Frankia alni ACN14a: one gene and its partner. The protein of the gene in region 1 interacts with the protein of each later gene in a pairwise test. Links are inferred from orthologs where the notes say so. Each region holds a gene or a part of one and is shown on either strand. Other genes may lie near its edges.

Region 1 (6,675 bases):
CGGCTACCGCGACGAGGTGTACGCGGCCGCGCGGGCCCGGGTCCGGCGCTCGTCGGTGGGCGAGGGGTCCTCGGACACCGGCGGATCCCCGGCGGGAAACGGATCCCCGGCGGGAAGCGGGTCCTCGGTGGTTGGCGGGTCCCCGGTTGTCGGCGGGTCCTCGGTCGCCGGCCCGGCTGATGCCGACCTCGCCCCCACGGCCGACACCGACCTCACCGCCGCCGCCGGCCCGTCCGGCGGCGCGGCTGCCACCAAGGCCGGGGACGCCGGCGCCGAGCCGGTGCTGATGTACGCCACCGCCTACCGCCGCCTCGCCGAGCGGCGGGAGAAGTCCCCGGTGCGCCGGGTCGCGACCCTCACCGCGCGTGGTCCGGGTGCCTTCTTCCTGCGCGAGACCTCGCCCGCGCCGCAGCAGCGGTCCGCCGACGGCGTCACCGGCTCGACGAGTGGCCGGGCCGGGGCGCCCGACGACGGCGCCACGGCGGACGCCCAGGGCGTCCCGCTGGCGCCGTCGGTCACCGCGCCGCATCGCGACCCCCGCCGGTCGGTCGTGGCGCTCATCCACGGCACCGGGCAGGTCATCCTCGGGCCGGGCAACCCGGGGCCGTTCGGTAGCCCGGTGCTCGCCGCGGAGGCCGCCGCGGCGGCGTTCCGGGCCGCCGCGCGCGACGAGGACGTGGCGGCGGCGGTGTTCCGGGTGAACAGCCCCGGGGGTTCCTACGTCGCCTCGGACCTGGTGCGCCGGGAGGCCGAGCGGTTCCGGGCCAGCGGCCGTCCGCTCGTCGTGTCGATGGGCGACGTCGCCGCGTCGGGCGGCTACTTCGTCTCCCTGGCCGCGGACCTCATCGTGGCGAATCCGGGCACGCTGACCGGGTCCATCGGGGTGTTCGCCGGCAAGCAGGTGGTCCGGGAGCTGCTCGACAAGGTCGGGGTGGGTTTCGGGGCGGTCGCCGAGGGCGAGCACGCGCTGATGATGTCGCCGCGGCGTCCGTTCACCGTGGGTGAGCGGGAGAAGTTGGAGGAGTTCCTCGACCGCGTCTACGCGGACTTCGTCGACAAGGTGGCCGCGGCCCGGCGGCTGACCCGGGATCAGGTGCACGAGCTGGCCCGGGGCCGAGTATGGACGGGCGCCGACGCCCACGCCTACGGCCTGGTCGACGAGCTCGGCGGGTTGACGGACGCGCTCAGGCTGGCCTGGACTCGGGCCGGACTGCCCGAGGGGGAGACGCCGCGCGTGCGCCTGGCACCCCGGCCGTCGGTGCTGGAGCGGGTCCGGACGCCGAAGTCCAGCGAGGACCGCGGTGCCGCGGCGACGGCCCGGCCGGGGCTGCTGGGCGCGCTGCTCGGCGGTTCCGGAGCGTTCGGTGGTGCCGGTGGGCTCCTCGGCGCCGCCCTGTCCGGCGGTTCCGGGGCGTTGGCTGCCGGTGGGCTCCTCGGCGTCGCCGGGCTCGGGGGCTCCGGTGCGTTCGGTGGGGCTGGCGCGTCTGGTGGTGCTGGCGGCTTGGGTGGGTTCGCCGCCGGCTGGGGACCCTGGGCTCCGCTGGCCGCGCGGCTCGGCCTGCCCGTCGGCGGCCCGCTGATGATGCCGCCGATCGGGCGTATCGGTTAGACGACTCGGTCCGGTAGCCGGTGGCCGGTGGCCGGTGGCCCTGCGGTCTGATCGGGCGACGCGTCCGGGGTGGTCGTCGTCGCCCGCGGGTTCGGCGCCGCGCCAGGCCACCTCATTCGTGCCTCTCGGTGACCTCCTGTGCACAGAATCATGCCGAGGGGTAGGCACGGTTTTCGGCCGCAAAACCGTGCCGAAGCCTCGGCACGATCTGGCCCCAATCTGGCCGGAATCGGGTGTGCCTGTTGGCCCGCTGCCCGCGGGGACGCGTGGTGGGCGCGTGGCGCGTGGCGCGTGGCCGGTGGGTGGCGCGTGGCGCGTGGCCGGTGGGTGGCGCGTGGCGCGTGGCCGGTGGGTGGCGCGTGGCGCGTGGCGCGTGGCCGGTGGGTGGCGCGTGGCGCGTGGCCGGTGGGTGGCGCGTGGCGCGTGGCGCGTGGCCGGTGGGTGGCGCGTGGCGCGTGGCCGGTGGGTGGCGCGTGGCCGGTCGGTGGCGGCTGGCTGCGGGCGGGCGACTGCGGGCGGCTGGCTGCCTGTGGCGGGTCGGAGTCGGTAGGCCGCGCGGGCGCGGCCCCACCTGGGTGCCCGGGCGGCGGCGGGTCGCGGTCCGCGGGGCTGTGGGATGCGTGACACCGCGCCGGCCGTCCCGGGGTGGGCTGGCCGGCCGGGGCCGGTCGCGGCCGGCGGGGGTGGTCGGAACCTTCCGCGACGCGCCGGGATCAGCGCCGTCCCAGAGGGGCGCGACGGTAGTCTCGCACCGACCGGTTCGTCCGGACGGCCCTGCTCGTCCCGCGGTATGGGTCCGCCACGCCGTCGGGCGTGCCGCGGGGTCCGGCTGCGGGTGCTCGCTGGGCCGCGGTCCGCGGCGGTCCGTTCTGCCATCGTGTCGTCGCGTTCGAGTCGTCGCATTCGGAGGTCCTAGCCGTGCCGTCCATCGAGGCTGTCGGAGCCCGCGAGATCCTTGACTCGCGTGGCAATCCCACCGTCGAGGTCGAAGTCGTCCTGGAGGACGGGACGCTGGGCCGTGCGGCGGTGCCCAGCGGGGCCAGCACCGGCGCCTTCGAGGCCGTGGAGCTGCGCGACGGGGAGGACCGTTACGGCGGCAAGGGCGTCCGTAAGGCCGTGGCCGCGGTGATCGAGCGGATCGGCCCGGCGATCATCGAGCTGGAGGCCACCGAGCAGCGCCTGCTCGACCAGACGCTCATCGACCTCGACGGCACTCCGGGCAAGTCCGCCCTCGGCGCCAACGCCCTGCTCGGCGTGAGCCTCGCGGTGGCCAAGGCGGCCGCGGCCGCCAGCGGGCTGCCGCTGTTCCGCTACCTCGGCGGGCCGAGCGCGCACCTGCTGCCGGTGCCGATGCTGAACATCCTCAACGGCGGCGCGCACGCGGACACGAACGTCGACATCCAGGAATTCATGATCGCTCCGATCGGTGCGAGCAGCTTCTCCGAATCGCTGCGCTGGGGCGCCGAGGTCTACCACGCGCTCAAGAGCGTGCTCAAGGCGCGTGGCCTCGGCACCGGCGTCGGCGACGAGGGTGGCTTCGCCCCGAGCCTGCCCACCAACCGGGACGCGCTCGACCTCATCGCCGAGGCCGTCGACAAGGTCGGCCTGCGCCTCGGCTCGGACGTCGCGCTCGCCCTCGACGTCGCCTCGACCGAGTTCTACGCGGACGGTTCTTACACCTTCGAGGGCAGCACCCGCACCGCCGAGGAGCTCAGCGACTACTACGCGGAGCTGGTCGGCGCCTACCCGATCGTCTCCATCGAGGACCCGCTGGCCGAGGACGACTGGTCCGGCTGGGTGGCGCTGACCGAGCGGCTCGGCACCAAGGTGCAGCTCGTCGGGGACGACCTGTTCGTCACCAACCCGGAGCGGCTCGCCCGCGGGATCGCCTCCAAGGCCGCGAACGCCCTGCTGGTCAAGGTCAACCAGATCGGCACCCTCACCGAGACCCTCGACGCGGTCAACCTCGCCCACCGCAACGGCTACCGGGCGATGATGTCGCACCGCTCCGGCGAGACCGAGGACACCACGATCGCCGACCTCGCCGTCGCCGTCGACTGTGGCCAGATCAAGACCGGTGCCCCCGCCCGCTCCGAGCGGGTCGCGAAGTACAACCAGCTCCTGCGGATCGAGGAGGAGCTCGACGACGCCGCCCGCTTCGCCGGCGCAGCCGCCTTCCCGCGCCACGGGCAGCCTGCCTGATCCGCATGCCGCCGCCGCGCGCCGCGCTGACCACGAGGGCGACCCTGCTCGCCGTCGTGATCTGTGTGCTGGTGCTGACCCTCGCCTATCCGCTGCGGTTGTACCTCAAGCAGCAGAGCAAGCTCTCGGAGCTCGCGCGGACGAACGCGCAGACCCAGGCCCGGGTCGACGAGCTGCGCGCCACGGTCGGGCGCTACGACGACCAGGCCTGGGTCTCCGACGAGGCGCGCCGGCGGCTGCATTACATCAAGCCGGGCGAGCGGGCGTACCTGATGCCCGCCGCCCCCACGCCCGCGCCCGGTGACGAGGGTGAACGCGGCGGATCGTCCGGCGGGTCGGCCTGGTACGGCCGGCTGTGGTCGGAGATCGCGACGCCGTAGGCGGCTCACCGGTGGGTGGCCACGAGCCCTGGGCCGACCGTGGATGCGGACTGCTCGTCGGTCCGGGCTGCTCGTCGGTCCGGGCTGGCTCGTCGGTCCGGGGTGCTCGTGGATCTGGGGTGCTCGTGGATCTGCGATGCTAGGCGGCGGTGCCGGTGCGCGGTCGCCGTCCCGGGGAGGAGAGCGTCGCGGTGCGGGAGAAGAACGTGGTGTCGACGGCGGTGACGGCCGAGGAGGTCGAGATCGTCGGGCGGCAGTTGTCCCGTGCGCCGCGCGGAGTCCTGGCCGTCGCCCACCGTTGTTCCTGCGGGCTGCCGGACGTGGTCGAGACCGCTCCCCGGTTGCCGGACGGGTCGCCCTTCCCCACGCTCTACTACCTCACCTGCCCGCGCGCCGCGGCGGCGGTGTCGCGGCTGGAGGGGGCTGGGGTCATGCGGGAGATGACGGAGCGCCTCGCCCACGACCCCGATCTCGCCGCCGCCTACGCCGCGGCGCACCGGGACTACCTCGCCCGTCGCGACGCCCACGACGTCCTGCCCGGCGCCCCGAGCGCCGGTGGCATGCCGGAGCGGGTCAAGTGCCTGCACGTCCTGGTCGCGCACAGTCTGGCGGCGGGCCCGGGAGTGAACCCCTTCGGGGACGAGGCGCTCGCCGCCGTCGACGACTGGGGCCGGCGGGGTCCGTGCGTGGCCGTGGCGAGCGGAGCTGACGGAGCTGGCGGGGCCGTCGCGAGCAGGGCAGCTGGCCGGGCCGCGGCGGGTTCCGTGGGGACGACGGAGGAGGTGCCGACGTGAACCGCGTCGCCGCGATCGACTGCGGGACCAACTCGATCCGCCTGCTGGTGGCGGACTACGACGGGTCCGGGTTGCACGAGCTGACCCGCCGGATGGAGATCGTCCGGCTGGGTGCCGGGGTGGACCGCACCGGTGAGCTGGCGCCCGAGGCGCTGGCGCGGACCTTCGCCGCGCTGCGCGACTACGCCGCCGAGATCGAACGCCTCGGCGCCACCCGGGTGCGGATGGTGGCGACGAGCGCGACCCGCGACGCGCGTAACCGCGACGAGCTGGTCACCGGCGTCCGCGCGATCCTCGGCGTCGACCCCGAAGTGATCAGCGGGGAGGAGGAGGCGGCGCTGTCGTTCGGTGGCGCCATCGGCGACCTCGTCGGCGGATCCGGACAGTTCGCAGCGCCGGATCGGGTGGGGGCGCCGAGCCAGCCGGGAGCATCCGACCGGTCGGAAACACGCGGACAGCCCGGAGCATCCGGCAATCCCGGCTCCTCGGACGCGCGCGGAGGACTCGACCGCCAGCCCGGCAGGCCAGGCGCGGCGGGAACGCCCACCCAGCTGGGAACGTCCGGCCAGCTGGGAACGTCCGGCCAGCTCGGCAAGATCGGGCTGTCCGGCACGGGGGGCCTGTCATCGGTCGCCACGCCGATTCTGCTCGCCGACATCGGCGGGGGCTCGACGGAGCTGGTGCTCGGGGACGCGCACGGTGTGCGGGCGGCCCGCTCGGTCAACGTCGGCTGCGTCCGGCTGGCCGAGCGCCACCTGCGCGACGACCCGCCGACCGCGGCGCAGGCCGCGGCGATCGTCGCCGACGTGCACGCCGCGCTCGACCTCGCCGCGGCGACGGTGCCGCTGACCGAGGCCGCGACCCTGGTGGGCGTCGCCGGGACCGTCACCACGGTGGCCGCCCTCGCCGCCGGGCTGGCGGAGTACGATGCGGACCGCATCCACCTGTCGGTGACGAGCGCCGAGCAGGTGGCGGCCGTCACCGAGCTGCTGCTCGGCATGACGCACGACGAGCGGGCGGCCCTGCCGGTGATGCACCCCGGGCGGGTGGACGTCATCGCGTCCGGCGCGCTCGTCCTGCGCACGCTGGTCGAACGCACCGGCGCAGCGGCGGTCGTCGCCAGCGAACGGGACATCCTCGACGGGATCGCGCTGGCCCTGGCCACCTCCCCGCCGGCCCTGCCACCAGCGCCTGCCGATCCGCCTCTGTCCGCCGCGCCGTCTCTGTCCGCCGGGCCGTCTCTGTCTGCCGCGCCACCTCCGCCGGCGGCGCCGTCCCTGCCGACGGGGGCCGGTCCCGCCGCGGGATGACGGCCGGCCCGCGGCGCGATCCGGCGCGGCCGGGCGCCGGCTGGCCGGGTGACCTCGCCGACCCGACCACCCCGGTCGCGGCGAGCTGCGCGCAGGTGCGCGAGCTGGCGGCCGGCGCCGCCGACACGGGCGAACTCGACGCCCGGGTGTCGGTCTGCCGGGCCTGCCCGCGCCTGGTGACCTGGCGGGAGGAGGTCGCGGCGGTGCGGCGGGCCGCGTACGCCGACCAGCCGTACTGGGGGCGGCCGGTGTCGTCGTTCGGCCCGGCTGACGCCCGGATCCTGATCGTGGGCCTCGCCCCCGCCGCCCACGGCGGCAACCGCACCGGGCGCATCTTCACCGGCGACCGCAGCGGCGACTGGCTGTTCGCCTCGCTGCAC
Region 2 (6,767 bases), 1.1 Mb from region 1 along the record:
GACGCCGGGCTGCCGGTCGTGCAGGCCCTGATTCGCTGGGATCCCGCGACCTTCGCCGCCCGGGAGGCCGACGAGCGCGCCGAACTCGGCTTCCCGCCGGCGACCCGGATGGCCACCGTGGAGGGCGGTGCCGCGGCCGTCGCCGAGCTGCTCGCGGTGACCCGCCTGCCCGAAGGGGCCGATCTGCTGGGCCCCGTGCCGGTGCCGCCCCCCGCCCGGGCGGCACCGACCCCGGCCGGCGGCCGGGGCGGCGCTGGCCCGGACGAGGCAGGCGAGATCGAGCGGTTGCTCATCCGGGTGCCCCGCGAGCGCGGCGCGGCGCTCGCCGCCGCCCTGCACGAGGCCCGCGGCGTCCTCGGGGCCCGCCGCAGCACGGCTGGCCTGCGCGTCCAGCTCGACCCGCTCGTGATCGGCTGACCGCGGCCCGATCGCGGCTGGGGCCGACCGTCCGTCACAGTGGTGGTCGTCCGCGGTACGGTCGGGCGGCGGCAGGCCCGAGGATGCCGCCCGTTCCCGTCCTGGGTGCCGGCGGACCTCCCCGGCCTGGCCGGACAGCTCCCCTGCCCCTGTAGACGGCTGCGGCGTCCGCACGGCGTCGCGGCGGATCGGTGCTCGCGTATGCGTCTTGTTTTCGCCGGCACACCGGCGGTCGCCCTGCCCAGCCTGCGGGCGTTGATCGACAGCCCACGCCACGAGGTGGTCGCGGTCGTCACCCGTCCCGACCGGCCCGCCGGTCGAGGTCGGAAGATCAAGCCACCGCCCGTACACCTGCTCGCCGACGAGGCCGGCATCCCGGTGCTCAGTCCGGAGCGGCCGCGTGACCCGGACTTCCTCGCGGCGCTCACCGATCTGGCGCCGGACTGCTGCCCGGTCGTCGCCTACGGCGCCCTGCTGCCCCGGGAGGCGCTCGCGATCCCCCGTCACGGCTGGGTGAACCTGCACTTCTCGCTGCTGCCGGCCTACCGCGGCGCGGCCCCGGTGCAGCGAACGGTGCTCGCCGGTGACGATCTCACCGGCGCCAGCGTGTTCCAGATCGAACCGGCGATGGACTCCGGGCCGGTGTTCGGCGTCGTCACCGAGCGGGTCCGCCCCACCGACACCTCCGGTGACCTGCTCGACCGACTCGCGGACTCCGGGGCGCACCTGCTCGCCGCGGTCATGGACGGCATCGATGACGGGACCCTGCAGGCGGTGCCCCAGCCCGCCGAGGGGGTGTCGTTCGCGCCGAAGCTGACCGCCCAGGACGCGTTGATCGACTGGACCCTGCCGGCGGTCGCCGTGGACCGGCTGACCCGGGCGGCGGCGCCCGCCCCCGGAGCCTGGACGGTGTTCCGGGACCGGCGGATCAAGATCGGCCCGGTGCGTCTCGGGGCGCAGAACGTGCCGGACGAGCTGGCGCCGGGCCGGCTGGTGGCGCTTGCCGACGGCGCCGTCGCCGTGGGCACCGGGACGGCGCCGGTGCTGCTCGACGAGGTGCGGCCGGAGGGCCGCGGACCAATGAAGGCCGCCGACTGGGCCCGAGGGGCCCGGCTGACCGACGACGACCTCCTGCACGCCCCGGCGGAGCGGGTCTCGGCGGCGGGGAGTCCGGCCGGTGCCGGGGGAGCCCCGTGAGCCCGGCCGGATCACCGGGCACCCGCGGGGCCCGCCCGCCCGCCGCCGTCGACCGCCCCCGTCTGCTGGCCTGGGAGGTGCTGCGCGCGGTCGACGAGCGTGGTTCGTACGCGAACCTGCTCCTGCCGTCGCTGCTCGCCGGCAGCGGCCTGCCGGCCCGCGATCGCGGCTTCGTCACCGAGCTCGCCTACGGTGCGCTGCGCGCCCAGGGCACCCTCGACGGTCTGCTCGACACGGCGACGAGTCGGCCCGTGCACGACATCGACCCGCCGCTGCGCGACGCGCTACGGCTCGGCGCCTATCAACTGCTGCGCACCCGGGTGCCCGCCCGCGCCGCGGTGGCCAGCACCGTGGACCTGGTCCGGGCGACCAGCGGCGAGCGTCCGGTCCGGTTCGCGAACGCGGTGCTGCGTCGGGTGGCCACCCGGATCGCGGAGACGGGCGGGGACCTCGCCACCCTGCTCGGCGCTCCCCGCTTCGAGACCGACCCGATCGGCCACCTGGCGGTGGTGACGACTCACCCGCGCTGGATCGTCGAGGTGGTGGCGGAGGCGCTCGGGGACGACCTCGACGAGACCCGCGCCGCGCTCGTCGCCGACGACACCCGGCCCGCGGTGCACCTGGTCGCCCGGCCGGGCCGCACCGACCAGAACCGCCTGCTCGCCGAGGCCGCCGAGGAGGGGCTCGACGCGGCCGCCGGGCCCTACTCGCCGTACGCGGTGCGCCTCGACGGCGGCGATCCCGCGCGGCTGCCTGCGGTGGCGTCCGGGGCCGCCGCGGTGCAGGACGAGGGCAGCCAGCTGGTCGCGCTCGCCCTGGCCCGCACGCCCACGGTCGGCCGGGACCGTGGGCTGACCGTCGACCTGTGCGCCGGTCCGGGCGGTAAGGCTGCGCTGCTCGCCGGGCTGCTCACCGACCGCTCGGGCGGCGGGCCCGGCTTCTCGTCGCAGCCCGCGGCGCCCGCAGGCCTCGCGGCGCCGGGTTCCGGCGCGACGCTGCTCGCGCTGGAACCGCGGGCGACCCGGGCCGGGTTGGTGGCCCGGTCGCTGGCGGGGGAGCCGCGGGCCTGGGTGGTGCGCGCGGACGGGCGGGCGGCCCCGCTGCCGGCGGGCAGCGCCGACCGGGTGCTCGTCGACGTCCCCTGCACCGGGCTCGGGGCGCTGCGGCGCCGTCCGGAGGCCCGCTGGCGGCGCATCCCCGGCGACCTGGCCGCCCTCGTGCCGTTGCAGAGCGCCCTGCTCGTCGCCGCGCTGGACCTGGTCCGGCCCGGCGGGGTGGTCGCCTACGCGACCTGCTCCCCGCATCCGGCGGAGACCGTGGAGGTGGTCCGCCAGGTGACCGGGCAACGGGTGGATGTCTCCGTGCTCGACGCCCGGCTCGGGCTGCCGGAGGTCGACGGGCTCGGATCCGGCCCGTTCGTCCAGCTCTGGCCGCACCGGCACGGCACGGACGCGATGTTCGTGGCGCTGCTGCGCCGCAACCCGGACTGAGCCCGCCCGGTGGGCAGGCGCCTGCCCACCGACCGCCGGCTGCCCGACCTGGGCCCGGCGCGCGGCCGAGGGTCCGAACGCGAAGGTTGCCGAACGCGAAGGTTGTCGAACGCGGAAGATGTCCGCCGCGAAGGTGTCGAACGGGTCGGGGCGTGCGGCGATTCGGTCGATAGTCTCGCGGGGTGGCAACCGCACAGATCTATCCCAGCATGCTCGCCGCGGACTTCGGTCGACTGGCCGACGCCGCCCTCGCGGTCGAGGGCCGGGCCGACTGGCTGCACGTCGACGTCATGGACTACCACTTCGTCCCGAACCTGGCGTTCTCCCCGGACGCGGTGACGGCGTTGCGGTCGACGACGCAGACCCCGCTCGACTGCCATCTCATGATCGAGGACCCGGACCGCTGGGCCGCCGACTACGCCGAGCGCGGCGCGGCGAACGTGACCATCCACGCCGAGGCCGTGTCCGACCTGCGGCGGACCACCGCGGCGATCCGGGCCGCCGGCGCCCGCACCGGCCTCGCCGTGAAGCCGAACACCCCGGTCGAGCGCTACCTCGACGACCTGCACCGCTTCGATCTGCTGCTGCTGATGACCATCGAGCCCGGCTTCGGAGGTCAGAAGTTCATGACCGAGGTGCTGCCGAAGATCGAGGCGGCGCGCCGCCTGATCGACGACCGCGGCCTGGACCTGTGGCTGCAGATCGACGGCGGGGTCAACGAGAACACCGTCGAGCAGGCCGCGGCGGCCGGGGTCGACGTCTTCGTCGCCGGCACGGCGGTCTTCGGCGCCGACGATCCCGGCGAGGCCGTCGAGAAGCTGCGCGCCCAGGCGCTGCGGGTCGCCCCCCGGCTGACCCCGCCGGCCTCCCCGCCGGCCTCCCGGTCGGTCGGCGACCCGGCGGTCGGCGACCCGGCGTGACGTCGGCCGGCTCGCCGTCTCCCGGTGGTCCGCCGCCGGGCCCCGACAGGGACCGGTACTGGCTGGCCCGCGCGGTCGAGCTCGGGCGCCGCTGCCCGCCGTCGTCCACGGCGTACTCGGTCGGCGCGCTGATCGTGGCGGCCGACGGAACCCCGCTGGCCGAGGGCTACTCCCGAGCGGAGGAACCGCACGACCACGCCGAGGAGGTCGCGCTGCGCCGCCTCGCCGCCCGCCTCGACGCGTCGGCCGCCGGCGGTGATCCCGGTGGCGGTGTCGATTCCGGTGGCGGCGGCGATCCCGGTGTCGGTGTCGATCCGGCGGGGGCGACGGTGTACAGCTCGCTGGAGCCGTGCAGCGCGCGGGCGTCGCGGCCGTGGACCTGCACGGAGCTCATCCTCGCCGCCGGCATCGGCCGGGTGGTTTTCGCCTGGCGCGAGCCGTCGCTGTTCGTCGACTGCGACGGCGCCGAACGGCTGGCCGCGGCCGGCGTCGAGGTGGTCGAGATCCCGGCGCTCGCCGCGGACGTCCGCGCGGTCAACAGCCACCTCCCGCTCGGCTGAGCACCGCGCAGGCGCGCCCGACCTGGTGTTTGCCCGGGCGGGCATGACCTCGGTCACGTCGCCGGGTGCGGCGTGTGGCCGCTTCGTATGTCAGACTTGGGGCAGTACAACCAGCAGCACGCGCGCTCCGGGGTCGGTGAAACTCCGAGCCGGCGGTGATAGTCCGCGACCCGTCCGCAGGTAATGGGACGGCTGATCCGGTGGAACTCCGGGACCGACGGTCAAAGTCCGGATGGGAGGACGCGCGCGGGCCGAGTGTCCGTGGGTGGCCGTTGCCGTCCGCGGGCGCGCGTCGGCGTGCGCACGCCGGCAGGTCCCGCGTGGGAACCCCCCGAATCCGGGGAGCGGTGCCCGGGACCGAAGGGCGCGAGTCGGATGTTCACCGGCATCGTTGAAGAGCTCGGCGTGGTGGCTGCGGTGGATGCGCGGCCGGAGTCGGCGGCGCTCACCATTGCCTGTCAGACCGTACTGGCGGACGCGACCCACGGCGCCTCCATCGCCGTCAACGGCGTGTGTCTCACGGTGACCTCCTTCCAGCGGGCCGGCGGCGATCCGGCCGGCGCTGGTCTGACTGCCGCCGACCCTGGTGGCGCCGACCCGGGGGGCGGCGCGCCGGCCGCGGGGGCCGGTCGCGCGGGTCCCGCCGGCACAATCTCGGCGTCCGCGACGTTCACGGCTGACGTGATGCGCGAAACCCTCGTGCGGTCCTCCCTCGGCCAGCTCGCCGTGGGCGATCCGGTGAACCTCGAACGGCCCGTGCGGCTGGCCGACCGTCTCGGCGGTCATCTGGTCCAGGGGCACGTCGACGGCGTCGGCGTCGTCGTCGACCGGCAGGCCGACGAGCACTGGGAGATCGTCCGCATCGCCCTGCCCGCCGGCCTCGACCGCTACCTCGTGGAGAAGGGCTCGGTGACGGTCGACGGCGTCAGCCTGACCGTCGTCGAGGTCACCCCGGCCGGGGGCGACTCTCCGGCGACGTTCACCGTCAGCCTGATCCCCACCACCCTCGACCTGACCACGCTCGGCCGCCGTGCACCGGGTGCCCGGGTCAACATCGAGGTCGACGTGCTGGCGAAGTACGTCGAGAAGCTGCATGCCGGCACCATCGACCCGAACGGACTGCCCCGATGACCACATCCGCGGCCGGCGCCTCCTCGACGGCCATCCCCGCCCCGCCCGCCCCCGCCTCGCCTCGCTCTGCCTCGTCCCTCCCCGCCTCGCCCGCCTCAGCTCCGCCCGCCTCCGCCCTGCCCGCGGACGCTCTGCCCGCGGCCGTCGGCGGGACGTCCGGTGCCGGCCCGGCGACCGTCGACGGCGACGTCGACGTGACGTTCGCCTCCATCGAGGACGCCATCGCCGAGATCGCCGCCGGCCGGCCGCTCGTCGTCGTCGACGACGCCGACCGGGAGAACGAGGGCGACCTGATCTTCGCCGCCGAGGCGGCCACCCCCGAGCTCGTCGCGTTCATGACGCGCTACACCTCCGGGGTGATCTGCGTGCCGATGGACGCCGTCGACACCGACCGGCTCGAGCTCGACCAGATGGTCCCGCACAACACCGAGCGGATGGGCACGGCGTTCACCATCACCGTCGACGCCCGCGAGGGCGTCTCCACCGGCATCTCCGCCGCCGACCGGGCCCGCACGATCCGGTTGCTCGCCGACCCCGACACCGTCCCGGGCGACCTGAGCCGGCCGGGGCACATCTTCCCGCTGCGGGCCAAGGACGGCGGCGTGCTGCGCCGGCCGGGCCACACCGAGGCGGCCGTCGACCTGGCCCGGCTCGCCGGACTGCGCCCGGCGGGCACCATCTGCGAGATCGTCAACGACGACGGGACGATGGCGCGCCTTCCCGAGCTCGCCGCGTTCGCCCGCGACCACGGCCTGCTGCTGATTTCCATCGCCGACCTCATCGCCTACCGTCGGCGGACGGAGAAGCAGGTGGTGCGGGTCGCCGAGGCGACGATCCCGACCAGCTACGGCACCTTCCGCGCCGTCGGCTTCCGCAACGTCCTCGACGGGGTGGAGCACATCGCGCTGATCCGCGGCGAGCTGGGCGACGGCGAGGACGTCCTCGTCCGGGTGCACAGCGAGTGCCTCACCGGCGACGTGTTCGGCTCGCGGCGCTGCGACTGCGGCACCCAGCTCGACGCCGCCCTGCGGATGATCGCGGCCGAGGGTCGC

What was found.
Region 2: the proteins of eno (region 1) and rpe interact in binary tests that used the Escherichia coli proteins (3 or more experiments, as listed by UniProt). The link is inferred for Frankia alni ACN14a from one-to-one orthologs.

What each region holds. Positions count from the first base shown.
Region 1 is NC_008278.1:6,757,877-6,764,551, reverse strand. Bases 1,816-4,669 are described here. They hold eno (phosphopyruvate hydratase), read left to right. Parts: upstream 1,816-2,527; coding sequence 2,528-3,811; downstream 3,812-4,669. Other genes in these bases: FRAAL_RS27185 (DUF501 domain-containing protein), read left to right, coding at 4,383-4,669; FRAAL_RS27190 (FtsB family cell division protein), read left to right, coding at 3,817-4,191. Outside these bases: signal peptide peptidase SppA, read left to right, coding at 1-1,609; more of FRAAL_RS27185, read left to right, coding at 4,670-4,985; FRAAL_RS27180 (Ppx/GppA phosphatase family protein), read left to right, coding at 4,982-6,295; FRAAL_RS27175 (uracil-DNA glycosylase), read left to right, coding at 6,292-6,675. UniProt on the Escherichia coli protein: Catalyzes the reversible conversion of 2-phosphoglycerate (2-PG) into phosphoenolpyruvate (PEP). It is essential for the degradation of carbohydrates via glycolysis.
Region 2 is NC_008278.1:5,659,974-5,666,740, reverse strand. What follows is about bases 2,210-5,155. They hold rpe (ribulose-phosphate 3-epimerase), read left to right. Parts: upstream 2,210-3,286; coding sequence 3,287-4,024; downstream 4,025-5,155. Other genes in these bases: FRAAL_RS22775 (riboflavin synthase), read left to right, coding at 4,960-5,155; FRAAL_RS22780 (cytidine/deoxycytidylate deaminase family protein), read left to right, coding at 4,021-4,584; FRAAL_RS22790 (RsmB/NOP family class I SAM-dependent RNA methyltransferase), read left to right, coding at 2,210-3,104. In the rest of the region: FRAAL_RS22800 (primosomal protein N'), read left to right, coding at 1-417; fmt (methionyl-tRNA formyltransferase), read left to right, coding at 619-1,614; more of FRAAL_RS22790, read left to right, coding at 1,611-2,209; more of FRAAL_RS22775, read left to right, coding at 5,156-5,715; FRAAL_RS22770 (bifunctional 3,4-dihydroxy-2-butanone-4-phosphate synthase/GTP cyclohydrolase II), read left to right, coding at 5,712-6,767. UniProt on the Escherichia coli protein: Catalyzes the reversible epimerization of D-ribulose 5-phosphate to D-xylulose 5-phosphate.